Regions from separate parts of the Pseudomonas imperatae genome, predicted to be linked through region 1. Evidence: predicted binding sites of a transcription regulator. Region 1 holds the regulator's gene; the other holds the start of a gene.
The links. The regulator sigma-54, encoded in region 1, starts transcription at its own class of promoters, with help from an activator protein. The targets are predictions, from matches to a motif close to ANTGGCATNNANNTTGCTNT.

Region 1 (7,156 bases):
TCCAGTCCGACGACGCACAACTGGATGACAAGCAGGGCGTGGCCGTCTACAAGGGCAACGTCATCATCACCCAGGGCACCATGAAGATCACCGGCAACACCGTGACCATCACCCGCAACGCCCAGGGCGACGTCGACACCTTCACCTCGGTGGGCAACCTGGCCTACTACGAGCAGAAGCCGGCGATCGACAAGCCCATCGTCCAGGGCTACGGCAAGACCATCCAGTACTTCTCGGCGCAGAACCGCATCATCCTGATCGACCAGGCCAAGGTGGTGAACGACGGCAACACGTCCGAAGGCGAGAAGATCGTCTATGACACCGTCAAGCAGGTGGTGAATGCCGGCCGCGCCACGGGCGCCAAGGTCACGCCACGACCACGCATCGACATGGTCATCCAGCCGAAAAGCAAAACCGACCAGCAGCAGGGCAAGTAATGGCTATCCTCAAAGCCCAGCACCTGGCCAAGGCCTACAAGGGCCGGCAAGTGGTGCGTGACGTCAGCATGTCCATCGAAAGTGGGCAGATCGTCGGCCTCCTGGGGCCTAACGGCGCCGGCAAGACCACCTGCTTCTACATGATCGTCGGCCTGGTGCGCGCCGATCAGGGCCGCGTGCTGATCGACGACCTGGACGTGAGCCACCAGCCCATGCACGGTCGCGCTCGCTCGGGCATCGGCTACCTGCCGCAGGAAGCCTCGATCTTCCGCAAGCTGTCGGTCTCCGACAACATCATGGCCATCCTGGAAACCCGCCCGGAGCTGGACAAGGCCGGCCGCGTGAAGGAGCTGGAAAGCCTGCTGCAGGAGTTCCACATCACGCACATCCGCGACAACCTGGGCATGAGCCTGTCGGGCGGCGAGCGGCGCCGGGTGGAAATTGCCCGCGCGCTGGCGACCGCGCCCAAGTTCATCCTGCTGGACGAACCCTTTGCCGGTGTCGACCCGATCTCGGTCGGCGACATCAAGCAGATCATTCATCACCTCAAGAACAAGGGCATCGGCGTGTTGATCACCGACCACAACGTTCGCGAGACCCTGGATATCTGTGAAACCGCTTACATCGTCAACGATGGCCAGCTGATCGCCGAAGGCGATGCCGAGACCATCCTGGCAAACCAACTGGTGAAAGAGGTTTACCTCGGCCACGAGTTCCGCCTGTAACGGCGAGGTGTTTGGCTGGTTGCCCGGGGCGCGCCGCGAATTAATTGCGGTGTCGCTCTAGGCAAACACTTCGGTTTCAGGCATATAATTTGCTTACGACAAAAGCCGAGAGCCTCGGCGCCCGTAGTGGATGGCGCTTTGCGCCGGCGAATAAGGTGTTAAGCCCCTGCCATGAAACCATCGCTCGTCCTAAGAATGGGCCAGCAACTGACGATGACACCGCAGTTGCAACAGGCCATCCGCCTCCTCCAGCTCTCCACCCTGGACCTCCAACAGGAAATCCAGGAGGCCCTGGAATCCAATCCGATGCTCGAACGCCAGGAAGAAGGCGACGACTTCGACAACAGCGACCCCATGGCCGACAAGGCCGAGCAACAGGTCACGCCGGAAATCCAGGAGCCCAGCTACCAGGAAACCTCCGCCCCCACCGTCGACAACCTCGAAGACGGCGAGTGGAGCGAGCGCATTCCCAACGAGCTTCCCGTCGACACCGCCTGGGAAGACATCTACCAGACCAGCGCCAGCAGCCTGCCCAGCAACGATGACGACGAATGGGACTTCACCACCCGCACGTCGGCCGGCGAAAGCCTGCAGAGCCATCTGCTGTGGCAACTCAACCTGGCGCCCATGTCCGACACCGATCGCCTGATCGCGGTCACCCTGATCGACTGCATCAACAACCAGGGCTACCTGGACGAGACGCTGCAGGAGATCTGCGACTCCTTCGACCCGGAGCTGGACATCGAGCTGGACGAAGTGGAAGCCGTGCTGCACCGCATCCAGCAGTTCGAGCCCGCCGGCATCGGCGCCCGCGACCTCAGCGAATGCCTGCTGCTGCAACTGCGCCAGATGCCCCCGCGCACGCCGTGGCTCAGTGAGGCCCAGCGCCTGGTGGCCGACTACATCGACCTGCTGGGCAGCCGCGACTACAGCCAGCTGATGCGCCGCATGAAGCTCAAGGAAGACGAGCTGCGCCAGGTCATTGAACTGGTGCAAAGCCTCAACCCGCGCCCTGGCTCGCAGATCGAGTCCAGCGAAGCCGAGTACGTGGTGCCCGACGTCATCGTGCGCAAGGACAACGAGCGCTGGCTGGTGGAGCTGAACCAGGAAGCCGTACCGCGCCTGCGCGTCAACCCGCAGTACGCCGGCTTCGTGCGCCGCGCCGACACCAGCGCCGACAACACCTTCATGCGCAACCAGTTGCAGGAGGCGCGCTGGTTCATCAAGAGCCTGCAGAGCCGCAACGAGACCCTGATGAAGGTCGCCAGCCAGATCGTCGAGCACCAGCGCGGTTTCCTCGACTACGGCGACGAGGCCATGAAGCCGCTGGTGCTGCACGACATCGCCGAGGCGGTGGGCATGCACGAGTCGACCATTTCGCGGGTGACCACGCAGAAATACATGCACACCCCGCGCGGCATCTACGAGCTGAAATACTTTTTCTCCAGCCACGTCAGCACCTCCGAGGGCGGAGAATGCTCGTCCACGGCGATCCGCGCGATCATCAAGAAACTGGTTGCCGCGGAAAATCAGAAAAAGCCATTGAGTGACAGCAAGATCGCTGGTTTACTGGAGGCACAAGGCATCCAGGTAGCCCGCCGCACTGTCGCCAAGTACCGTGAATCCCTAGGGATCGCGCCGTCCAGCGAACGCAAGCGGCTGATGTGAATCCTGGCAGCGCCAAGGCGCTGCCAGTGGGCTTGCCGGATGTGCCACAGCGTTCCAGTGGCAGGTTAACCAACCTGTCTCTTTATGCACTGGCAATAAGGAGAAAGCGGTATGCAAGTCAACATCAGTGGACATCAACTGGTTGTGACCGACGCCATGCGCACTTACATCGGTGAGAAACTCGACCGATTGGAGCGCCATTTCGACAAGATCACCAACGTGCAGGTCATCATGGAGGTCGAGAAGCTGAAACAGAAAATCGAGGCCACCCTGCGCGTACCCGGTGGCGAAGTCGTGGCAAACGCGGAACATGATGACATGTACGCGGCCATCGACCTGCTGACCGACAAGCTCGACCGCCAACTCAAAAAGCATAAGGAAAAACAGCAGAGTCTGCTGCAAGGCCAGACCGCCCGCTGACACTCCCCCCTCATGATCCGACTTGAAAACATCCTGACCCCCGGCCGTTCCCTCGTGAACGCGCCGGGCGGCAGCAAGAAGAAAGTACTCGAACACATCGCCACCCTCATCGCCCGGGAAGTCCCCGGCCTTGAGATGCAGGTAGTGTTCGAAAGCCTGGTCGCCCGCGAAAAACTGGGCTCGACCGGTTTTGGCAACGGTATTGCCATCCCCCATTGCCGCCTGGTTGGCTGCACCACGCCGATCAGCGCCCTGCTGCACCTGGAGAACAAGATCGACTACGACGCCATCGACGGCGCCCCGGTCGACCTGGTCTTCGTGCTCCTGGTCCCCCAGGAGGCGACCAATGAACACCTGGCGTTGCTGAGCCAGATCGCCGGCATGCTCGACCGCGCCGACGTGCGCGAGCGCCTGCGCTCGGCGAAAAGCAGCGATGCCCTCTATCAGGTTGTGCTGGACGAACAGAAAGGTCATTGACCATGCGCCTGATCATCGTCAGCGGCCGTTCCGGCTCGGGCAAAAGCACCGCGCTGGACGTGCTGGAAGACAACGGTTTCTACTGCATCGACAACCTGCCGGCCGGCCTGCTGCCGGAACTGGCCGAGCGCGCCCTGATCCGCACCGAGCTGGCCCAGCCGCTGGTAGCCGTGTCCATCGATGCGCGCAACCTGCCCAGCGACCTGTCGCGTTTTCCGCAACTGCTGCAGGAAGCCCGCGACAAGCACATCCAGTGCGACGTGCTGTACCTGGACGCCGACGAAGAAACCCTGCTCAAGCGCTTCTCCGAGACCCGCCGCCGCCACCCGCTGAGCAACGCCAGCCGTTCGCTGGCCGAAGCCATCCGGGTGGAAACCGACCTGCTCAGCCCGATCGCCGACCTGGCTGACCTGAAGATCAACACCACCCACCTGAACCTGTACCAGCTGCGCGACTCGCTCAAGCTGCGCCTGCTGAACAAGCCGGAGCCGGGCACCGCGTTCCTGGTGGAGTCATTTGGTTTCAAGCGTGGCATGCCGGTGGACGCCGACCTGGTGTTCGACGTGCGCTGCCTGCCCAACCCCTATTGGAAGCCGGAACTTCGCGACCATTCAGGCCTGGAGCAACCGGTCATCGACTACCTGGCCGCGCAGCCCGACGTCGAGGAGATGTACCAGGACATCTCAAGCTACCTGCTCAAGTGGTTGCCGCGCTTCGCCGCCAGCAACCGCGCCTACGTCACCATTGCCATCGGCTGCACCGGCGGGCACCATCGCTCGGTCTACCTGACCGAACGCCTTGGCCAGGCCCTGCAGCAGACGCTCAAGAATGTCCAGGTTCGCCACCGCGACCTCAGTTGAAAGGATCCCCACCGCGATGCCTGCTCGTGAAATCGAAATCATCAACAAGCTTGGCCTGCACGCCCGCGCGGCCGCCAAGTTCGTCGGCGTCGCCGGCCGCTTCGGCAACTGCCAGGTCCGCATCGGCCGCAACGCCGACAGCATGATCGACGGCAAGAGCATCATGGCCGTCATGATGCTGGCCGCCGGCAAAGGTACCCAGGTGTACCTGTCCACCGAAGGCGAGGAACAGGACGAAGCCATGGCGGCGATCGTCGAGCTGATCAACAACAAGTTCGACGAAGGCGAATGACCGCCCTGCCCCCCCCCCAACAAAAAGCCCGGCCAAGTGCCGGGCTTTTTGCTACCAACAACACCCCCGTAGCAGCGGCCGCCAGGCCGCGTCCCGGGGCAACCCGTTACAGCAGGCACACCGCGGACGCGGCCTGGCGGCCGCTGCTACAGGGAGTTCGATCAGAGTGGCGCGAAGCGCGCCAGGGCTTCGGTGATGATGATGGCCGCGCCCGCCAACAGCAGGGCGCTGCCCAGGATCAGCCGCAGCCGGGTCAGCAGCAGGCGCCGATTCAAGCCAGCGCTGCCTTGTAGCGCCGCTCTACCTCGGCCCAGTTGACCACGTTGTAGAAGGCATTGATGTATTCAGGGCGACGGTTCTGGTACTTCAGGTAGTAGGCGTGTTCCCACACGTCCAGGCCCAGGATCGGCGTGTTGCCGTGCATCAGCGGGCTGTCCTGGTTGCCGCTGCTTTCCACCACCAGTTGCTTCTGCGGGGTCACGCTCAGCCATGCCCAGCCGCTGCCAAAGCGGGTCAGCGCTGCCTTGGTGAAGGCCTCCTTGAACGCGTCGAAACCGCCCAACTGCTTGTCAATGGCTTCAGCCACGCTGCCTTGGGGCTGGCCGCCGCCCTTGGGCGCCATCACGTCCCAGAACAGCGAGTGGTTAGCGTGCCCGCCACCCTGGTTGACCACCGCCGGCTGCAACTTCTCGGGCAACTGCTTGACGCTGCCGACCAGCTTGTCGATCGGCCACTCGGCATACTCGGTGCCTTCGACGGCGGCGTTGAGGTTGTTGATGTAGGTCTGATGGTGCTTGGTGTAGTGGATTTCCATGGTGGCCGCGTCGATGTGCGGTTCCAGGGCATCGTAGGCGTAGGGCAGCGCAGGCAAGGTATAGGGCATTTCAATGGACTCCGTGTTGGGGGGCCGCGCGGCCCCGGGTTTCCTGGCCGAACAACAGCCGGCTGGTGCGCGGGTATTCGCCGTATTCGCTGATGAAGGCCAGCAACTCGGCGTAGGTCTTGCTGCTGTGGCGCAGCGCTGCCTCACGCAGCGCCGGGGTAAGGCGCGGGTCCTGGGCGGCCTGCAACAGGCGCTGGTGGATGGCGCACAGGTACTCGGCGCTCTCCTCCGGCTGCATCAGGCGCAGGTGCAGGTCGGCCAGGTTGTGATGGGAAATCACGCACGCCGCCACCGCTTCGTCGACATCCGCCCAGCGCTCGAACAGCACCTGGGCCAGCGCGAGGGCCTGCAGGTACAACTCCCGCGCATCGACCAAGTCACCGCGGGCGAAGCAGGCGTTGGCCATTTCGATGGTGCGTTTCCAGTGCTGCATGGTGTGCCTCCGAAGCGATAGAACAGCGGCTCAGATGCCGCCGGCGGTGAGCTTTTCCGGGTCCAGCAGGGTTTCCAGCTGGCTGCGTGACAGGTCCGTGTGCTCCAGCGCCACATCAATGATCGGGCGGCCTTCCTTGTAGGCGGTCTTGGCGATTTCGGCGGCCTTTTGGTAGCCGATGATCGGGTTCAGCGCGGTGACCAGGATCGGGTTGCGCGACAGCGCTTCCTTGAGCTTGGCTTCGTTGACCTTGAAGCTGGCAATGGCCTTGTCGGCCAGCAGGCGGCTGGCGTTGGCCATCAGCTCGATGCTCGACAGCAGGTTTTGCGCGACGATGGGCAGCATCACGTTGAGCTCGAAGTTGCCCGACTGGCCGGCAATGGCGATGGTGGTGTCATTGCCGATGACCTGGGCTGCGACCATGGCAGTGGCCTCCGGAATCACCGGGTTGACCTTGCCCGGCATGATCGAGGAGCCCGGCTGCAGGCCTTCCAGCTCGATCTCGCCCAGGCCTGCCAACGGGCCGGAGTTCATCCAGCGCAGGTCGTTGGCGATCTTCATCAGCGACACGGCCGCGCCTTTCAGCTGGCCGGACACGGCCACGGCGGTGTCCTGGGAGCCAATCAGGGCGAACAGGTTCTGGCCCTGGGTGAACTCCACGCCGGTCAACAGGCTCAGCTGGTGGCTGAAACGCTTGGCGAACTGTGGGTGCGCGTTGATCCCGGTGCCTACCGCCGTGCCACCCTGGGCCAGCGATTGCAGGCTGGGCAACAGGCCGCGCAGGTGGCCGATGTTGGCGCGGATCTGCGCCGCCCAGCCGTTGAGCACCTGGCTCATACGCACCGGCATGGCGTCCATCAGGTGAGTGCGGCCGGTCTTGACGTAGGCATGCACCTGCCCGGCTTTTTGCTCGATCACCTGCACCAGGTGCTCCAGCGCCGGCAGCAGTTGCTCATGCAGC
Region 2 (7,156 bases), on a different contig from region 1:
CGCTCGCCGAGGTTCTGGTAGAGGTACAGCAGGCTGGCCTCGTCACCCAGGCGCTCGCCGTAGGGAGGGTTGCAGATTACCAGGCCTTTCTGGTTCTGGTCCGGGCGCGGCTCAAAGGTCGCGACTTCGCCCTGGTAGATCTTGATCCAGTCGCTGAGGCCGGCACGCTCGACGTTGTTGCGACCAGGCTGGATCAGGCGCGGGTCGGCTTCGTAGCCGCGGATCCACAGCGGTGGCTTGGCCAGGCCGGCGTCGGCACGGGCCAGCGCCTCGTCGTGCAGCTTGCGCCACAGGGCCGGCACGTGGCCCAGCCAGGCGCTGAAGCCCCAGCGGGTGCGCTTGAGGTTGGGGGCGATGTCGGCGGCGATCATCGCCGCTTCCACCAGGAAGGTGCCCACGCCGCACATCGGGTCGGCCAGCGCGCCGCCTTCGGCAGCAATGCGCGGCCAGCCGGAACGGATCAGGATCGCCGCCGCCAGGTTTTCCTTCAGCGGCGCCGCGCCTTGCTGCAGGCGGTAGCCGCGCTGGTGCAGGCTGTGGCCGGACAGGTCCAGGGACAGAATGGCTTCGCCACGGTCCAGGCGCAGGTGCACGCGCAGGTCGGGGTTGAGCTTGTCGACGCTGGGGCGCTCGCCCTCGGGGGTGCGCAGCTTGTCGACGATGGCGTCCTTGACCTTCAGGGCGCCGAAGTGGGTGTTGTCGATGCCCGAGCCATGGCCGCTGAACTCCACCGCCAGGGTGCCGTCGGGCAGCAGGTGGTCCTGCCAGTCCACGTCGTGCACGCCGTGGTACAGGTCTTCGGCGTCCTTCATGGCGAAGCGTTTGAGCACCAGCAGCACGCGGTTGCCCAGGCGCGACCACAGGCACAGGCGGTAGGCCGTTTCCATGTCGGCCATGCCGCGCACGGCGGAGGTGTGTTCGCGGGTGTCTTCGAGGCCAAGCGCGGTGGCTTCCTCAGCAAGCAGGCCTTCGAGGCCCTTGGGGCAGGTGAGGAAGAGTTCGTAACGATCCGACATGGGGTATCCAGGGGCATGAGCCATAAATGGAAGGGCAACGCATCACCCTTCCCGAGTTTAACCAGGCGCTTTTCTGTGGAAGCGCCCGTGTGACACCACCGTGGTGTCGACCGCCGGGACTGGAAATCGGCTGTGGAACAGCCTTTGATCGCCCCGGCAGAAAAAAATTCTGCAAAACGACGGGCCTGAAAATGACCCTTCGTCGTTTAATACTGAAAAGCATTTAGCCATCAATCCCTGATGGCAACGTCCCATTACTGGGGCTGCAAGGCTGATCATAGCCGGGTTTAACCCCCGCTGGCCTTTGAAGCATCCTTTTACTTATGGTCGAGACACCATAATCGTTACGTCCTTATGACAAAACGGTCGTTCACACGGAAGAACGCATTGTTTAGAAATCCCTACAGGCCGCATCGCAATGGTACGGCACCACTGCTCGCCACGCCGGCAGCGAGCATCCAAAACCGGCAGAAAGACTCTGCCCGGCCTCAGACGAGGCCGACGGGACATAACAGTCAACAGACGAGGGCAACACCCTATGAGAAGACTTAAGCGTGATCCGTTGGAACGAGCATTTTTACGCGGATACCAATATGGCATCCATGGCAAATCCCGTGAGCTTTGCCCTTTTACTCTACCGTCAGTTCGTCAAGCCTGGATCAATGGCTGGCGTGAAGGACGCGGCGACAACTGGGACGGTATGACCGGCACTGCGGGTATCCACAGACTCAACGAACTTCACGCGGTCGGCTGACGAGGACGATTTTTCTCTTACATTTTCGTGATCAACCATGCGCGCCCTAACGGGCGGCGGGCGAGAGCCCAGGGGCCCCTTCGAGGGCCCCTTTTTTATGCCTTCAGCCCCGTGGCAGCGCGGCGATGGCGTCCACCGCCTCGCGGATCAGCGCCGGGCCCTTGTAGATGAAGCCCGAGTACAGCTGCACCAGGCTGGCGCCGGCGGCGATTTTCTCGGCCGCGTGCTTGCCTTCGGTGATACCGCCCACCGCGATGATCGGCATGCGCCCGGCCAGCTCGCCGGCCAGCACCTTGACGATGTGGGTGCTCTTCTCGCGCACCGGCGCGCCCGACAAACCGCCCGCCTCGTCACCGTGTGCCAGGCCCTCGACGCCTTCACGGCCCAGGGTGGTGTTGGTGGCGATGACCGCGTCCATGCCGGAGGCCAGCAGCGCCTGGGCCACTTGCACGGTTTCCTCGTCGCTCATGTCCGGGGCGATCTTGATCGCCACCGGCACGCGCTTGCCGTGCTGCACGGCCAGCACTTCGCGGCGTGCTGCCAGGGCGTCGAGCAGCTGCTTGAGCGACTCGCCGAACTGCAGGCTGCGCAGGCCCGGGGTGTTGGGCGAGCTGACGTTGACGGTGATGTAGCTGGCGTGGGCGTAGACCTTGTCCAGGCAGATCAGGTAGTCGTCGACGGCGCGCTCCACTGGGGTGTCGAAGTTCTTGCCGATGTTGATGCCCAGCACGCCCTTGTACTGCGACGCGCGCACGCGGTTGAGCAGGTTGTCCACGCCCAGGTTGTTGAAGCCCATGCGGTTGATGATGGCGGTGGCTTCAGGCAGGCGGAAGATGCGCGGCTTGGGGTTTCCCGGCTGCGGGCGCGGGGTGACCGTGCCGATCTCGACGAAACCGAAGCCCAGCTGGGCGAAACCGTCGATGGCCGCGCCGTTCTTGTCCAGGCCCGCGGCCAGGCCCACCGGGTTGTCGAACGCAAGGCCCATGACGGTCACGGGCAGACGCGCCGGCGCCTTGGTCAGCAAGCCGTTGAGCCCCAGGCGGCCACCTGCGCCGATCAGGTCCAGGGACAGGTCGTGGGAGGTTTCCGGAGAGAGTTTGAACAACAGCTGGCGGGCCAGGTTATACATGGGCAGGCATGACTCGTTGGAAGATCGTCGGGGGCCGGCATTATAGCCACATTTACGCCCCCATAGCAGCTGCCGCAGGCGGCGTCCGCATCCAGCACCGTCCCGGTGCACTGGCATACCTCTTGCGTCACTTTGGGTACTTCCACACGGACCCCCGACATGACCGAGCCCCACACCCCCCTGGCCTGGGTGGCCGGCAGCGATGCGCCGGAGATAACCAGCCTGAACATCGGCTACATGGCCCTCACTGACTGCGCCCCGCTGGTGGTCGCCGCCACCCAAGGCTTCGCCCAGCCCCACGGCCTGACCCTGAACCTGCACCGCCAGGCGTCCTGGGCCGGGCTGCGCGACAAACTGCTGAGTGGCGAACTGGACGCGGCCCACAGCCTGTACGGCATGGTCTACGCCGTGCACCTGGGCATTGGCGGCACCCCGGCCAGCGACATGGCGGTGCTGATGGGCCTCAACCAGAACGGCCAGAGCATCAACCTGTCACCCACCCTGCAGGCCGTTGGCGTGACCAGCCCCGAGGCACTGGCGCGCCACGCGCACCAGCAAGGTGCGCGCCTGACCTTCGCCCAGACCTTCCCCACCGGCACCCACGCCCTGTGGCTGTATTACTGGCTGGCCGCCCAGGGCATCCACCCGCTCGACGACGTCGACAGCGTGGTGGTCCCCCCGCCGCAGATGGTGGCGCACCTGCGCGCCGAGCGCATCGACGGCTTCTGCGTGGGCGAGCCCTGGGCCGCCAGCGCCGTGGACCAGGGCCTGGGCTTCACCCTCAGCACCAGCCAGGCGATCTGGCCCGACCACCCGGAGAAGGTGCTGGCGTGCACCCAGGCCTTCGTCGACCAACACCCCAACAGCGCCCGCGCCCTGGTGGCCAGCGTGCTGCAGGCCAGCCGCTTCATCGAGCAGAGCCCGGAAAACCTGCGCGGCACCGCGCAGCTGCTCAGCGGCGAGGAGTACCTGGACGCACCACTGACCGCCATCGAGCCGCGTCTGCTGGGCAACTACGACGACGGCCTGGGCCACCACTGGCATGACCCTCACGCCCTGCGCTTCTTCGCCGGCGGCAGCGTCAACCAGCCGTGGCTGTCCGACGCCATGTGGTTCATGACCCAGTTCCGCCGCTGGGGCCTGCTGCGCCATGACCCGGACTACCTGGGCATCGCCCGGCAAGTGCAGCAGACCGCGCTGTACCGCAGCGCAGCCGCCAGTGTCGGTGTGCCGGTGGCCCTTGATGATCTGCGCAGCAGCCAACTGATCGATGGCAAGGTCTGGGACGGCAGCGACCCTGCCGGCTACGCGCGCAGCTTCGCCCTGCATGCCTTGGCCGATGACTGACGGGAGACGACCACTATGCTGCGTATCCTGTTGATCAACGACACCCCGCGCAAGGTCGGGCGCCTCAAGTCGGCGTTGGTGGAAGCCGGTTTCGAGGTGATCGACGAGTCGGGCCTGACCATCGACCTGCCGGCGCGCGTCGAAACGGTGCGCCCGGATGTCATTCTGATCGATACCGAGTCACCGGGCCGCGATGTGATGGAGCAAGTGGTGCTGGTGAGCCGTGACCAGCCGCGCCCTATTGTGATGTTCACCGACGAACACGACCCGCAGGTAATGCGCCAGGCGATCAAGTCCGGGGTCAGCGCCTACATCGTCGAAGGCATCCAGGCCCAGCGGCTACAGCCGATCCTTGACGTGGCCATGGCCCGCTTCGAGAGCGACCAGGCCCTGCGCGCACAACTGCAGGCCCGCGACCAGCAGCTGGCCGAGCGCAAGCGCATCGAGCTGGCCAAGGGGCTGCTGATGAAGATGAAGGACTGCAAGGAAGAGGAGGCCTACACCCTGATGCGCCGGCAGGCCATGAGCCGCCAGCAGAAGCTGATCCAGGTGGCGGAGCAGATCATTGCCATGAGCGAACTGCTGGGCTGATCCCCACCCTTGTTCCGTAAGAACGCGAGTGGGGGCTGGCCCGGGATTTGCTTTGTATCAGCCAGGTAGCCAACGGCGGTTGCCCCCACATTGAACGACAAAGACGTCGCACACCCTCTCGCCCTGGCGAGCCGGGTTGCGGCGTTTTTTCGTTTTCGGCCCCTGCTGCCCCCTGTCGAGGTGTTCGATGAGCACAAGCTTCTGGAAATCCGGCCATGCCCCTACGCTGTTCGCCGCCTTCCTGTATTTCGATCTGAGCTTCATGGTCTGGTACCTGCTGGGCCCGTTGGCCGTGCAGATCGCCAACGACCTGCAATTGACCACCCAGCAACGCGGCCTGATCGTCGCCACGCCGATCCTTGCCGGGGCCATCCTGCGCCTGGTGATGGGCGTGCTGGTGGATCGCCTGTCGCCCAAGACCGCTGGCCTGATCGGCCAGTGTACGGTGATCGTGGCGCTGTTCTGCGCCTGGCATTTCGGCATCCACAGCTACGAGCAGGCGTTGCTGCTGGGCGTGGGCCTGGGCGTGGCGGGTGCCTCGTTCGCAGTGTCGCTGCCGCTGGCCTCGCAGTGGTACCCCGCCCAGCACCAGGGCAAGGCGATGGGCATCGCCGGGGCCGGCAACTCGGGCACGGTGTTTGCCGCGTTGTTCGCGCCGGCGCTGGCCGCGGCGTTCGGCTGGAACAACGTGTTCGGTTTCGCCCTGCTGCCACTGCTGGCCGTGTTGCTGGCGTTCAGCCTGCTGGCCCGCAACGCCCCGCAACGGCCCAAGCCCAAGGCCGTGGCGGATTACCTCAAGGCCCTGGGCGACCGTGACAGCTGGTGGTTCATGTTCTTCTACAGCGTGACGTTCGGCGGCTTCATCGGCCTGGCCAGCGCCCTGCCCGGCTATTTCAACGACCAGTACGGCCTGAGCCCGGTGACGGCGGGCTACTACACCGCCGCCTGCGTGTTCGGCGGCAGCATGATGCGGCCCCTGGGTGGTGCACTGGCCGACCGCTTTGGCGGCATCCGCAGCCTGCTGGCGATGTACAGCGTGGCCGCGATCTGCATCGCCGCCGTGGGCTTCCACCTGGGTAATTCCTACGCGGCGCTGGCGCTGTTCGTCGGCGCCATGCTCGGCCTGGGCGCCGGCAACGGTGCGGTGTTCCAGCTGGTGCCGCAACGGTTCCGCCTGGAGATCGGCGTGATGACCGGCCTGGTGGGCATGGCCGGCGGCATCGGCGGCTTCCTGCTGGCCGCAGGTTTGGGGGCGATCAAGCAGCACACCGGCGACTACCAGTGGGGCCTGTGGCTGTTCGCCGCCCTGGCGGTGGTGGCCTGGTTCGGCCTGCACGGGGTCAAGCGCCGCTGGCGCACCACCTGGGGCTCGGCCGCCGTTACTGCGGCGCGGGTCTGACCATGCCCTTGCAATTGAGCTGTGCCCAGGCCAGCGCCTGCGGGCCACGCGCGGAAAACCAGGATGCCCTGCGCCTGGTCACCCCGGCGCCGGAACTGGCTGCCAGCAAGGGCTACCTGTTCGCCCTGGCCGACGGCGTCAGCCAGTGCGCCGACGGCGGCCTGGCGGCGCGCGCCACGCTGCAGGCCCTGGCCCTGGATTACTACGCCACGCCGCAGACCTGGGGCGTGGCCCAGTCCCTGGACCGCCTGCTCAGCGCCCAGAACCGCTGGCTACAAGCCAACGGCGGCGGCCAGCCGCTGCTGACCACCCTCAGCGCCGTGGTGCTGCGCGGCCAGCGCTTCACCCTCGCCCATGTCGGCGATTGCCGGGTGTACCGCTGGCAACCGGGCCAGTTGCGGCAGATCAGCGAAGACCATGTGTGGGAGTCGGCGGGCATGGAGCACGTGCTGACCCGCGCCTTGGGCCTGGACCGGCACCTGGTGGTGGACTATCAGGAGGGTGAACTGCAGGACGACGAAGTGTTCCTGCTGCTCAGCGACGGCGTGTGGGCGACCCTGGGCAACACCCAGATTGCCGCGGTGCTGGCCGACCACGTGGGCCACCTCGACCAGGCGGCCCAGACCCTGGTGAGCGCCGCCCACCTGGCCGGCAGCCAGGACAACGCCAGCGCCCTGCTGGTACGTATCGACAAACGTGGCGCCGACAACCTTGGCGACACCTTGCACCAGCTGCGGCAATGGCCGCTGCCGCGCACGCTCAAGCCCGGCCAGGTGTTCGAGGGCTGGACGGTGGTGGCGCCATTGGCCCAGAGCCGGCAATCGCTGCTGTACCGGGTCGAGGACAGCCAGGGCCAACGCTGGCTGCTGAAGACCCTGCCGGCCGAACGCCACGACGAGGCGGGTGCGCAGCAGGCGCTG

Region 2: ACWKWX_RS27990 (CmpA/NrtA family ABC transporter substrate-binding protein) is a predicted target of sigma-54. The motif match lies at 3,009-3,028, and genes of this name have one in related genera.

What each region holds. Positions count from the first base shown of each region.
Region 1 is NZ_JBSKHP010000001.1:266,857-274,012, reverse strand. Features, by position in the region: gene lptA (lipopolysaccharide transport periplasmic protein LptA) at 1-437, shown strand, start outside; gene lptB (LPS export ABC transporter ATP-binding protein) at 437-1,162, shown strand; gene ACWKWX_RS01280 (RNA polymerase factor sigma-54) at 1,334-2,830, shown strand; gene hpf (ribosome hibernation-promoting factor, HPF/YfiA family) at 2,942-3,250, shown strand; gene ptsN (PTS IIA-like nitrogen regulatory protein PtsN) at 3,263-3,727, shown strand; gene rapZ (RNase adapter RapZ) at 3,730-4,587, shown strand; gene ACWKWX_RS01260 (HPr family phosphocarrier protein) at 4,604-4,879, shown strand; gene ACWKWX_RS01255 (superoxide dismutase) at 5,151-5,762, opposite strand; gene ACWKWX_RS01250 (DUF2753 family protein) at 5,764-6,195, opposite strand; gene ACWKWX_RS01245 (class II fumarate hydratase) at 6,226-7,156, opposite strand, start outside.
Region 2 is NZ_JBSKHP010000031.1:21,065-28,220, forward strand. Features, by position in the region: gene rlmKL (bifunctional 23S rRNA (guanine(2069)-N(7))-methyltransferase RlmK/23S rRNA (guanine(2445)-N(2))-methyltransferase RlmL) at 1-1,016, opposite strand, end outside; gene rmf (ribosome modulation factor) at 1,555-1,770, shown strand; gene ACWKWX_RS27985 (quinone-dependent dihydroorotate dehydrogenase) at 1,874-2,899, opposite strand; gene ACWKWX_RS27990 (CmpA/NrtA family ABC transporter substrate-binding protein) at 3,059-4,246, shown strand; gene ACWKWX_RS27995 (ANTAR domain-containing response regulator) at 4,262-4,837, shown strand; gene ACWKWX_RS28000 (nitrate/nitrite transporter) at 5,025-6,236, shown strand; gene ACWKWX_RS28005 (bifunctional protein-serine/threonine kinase/phosphatase) at 6,239-7,156, shown strand, end outside.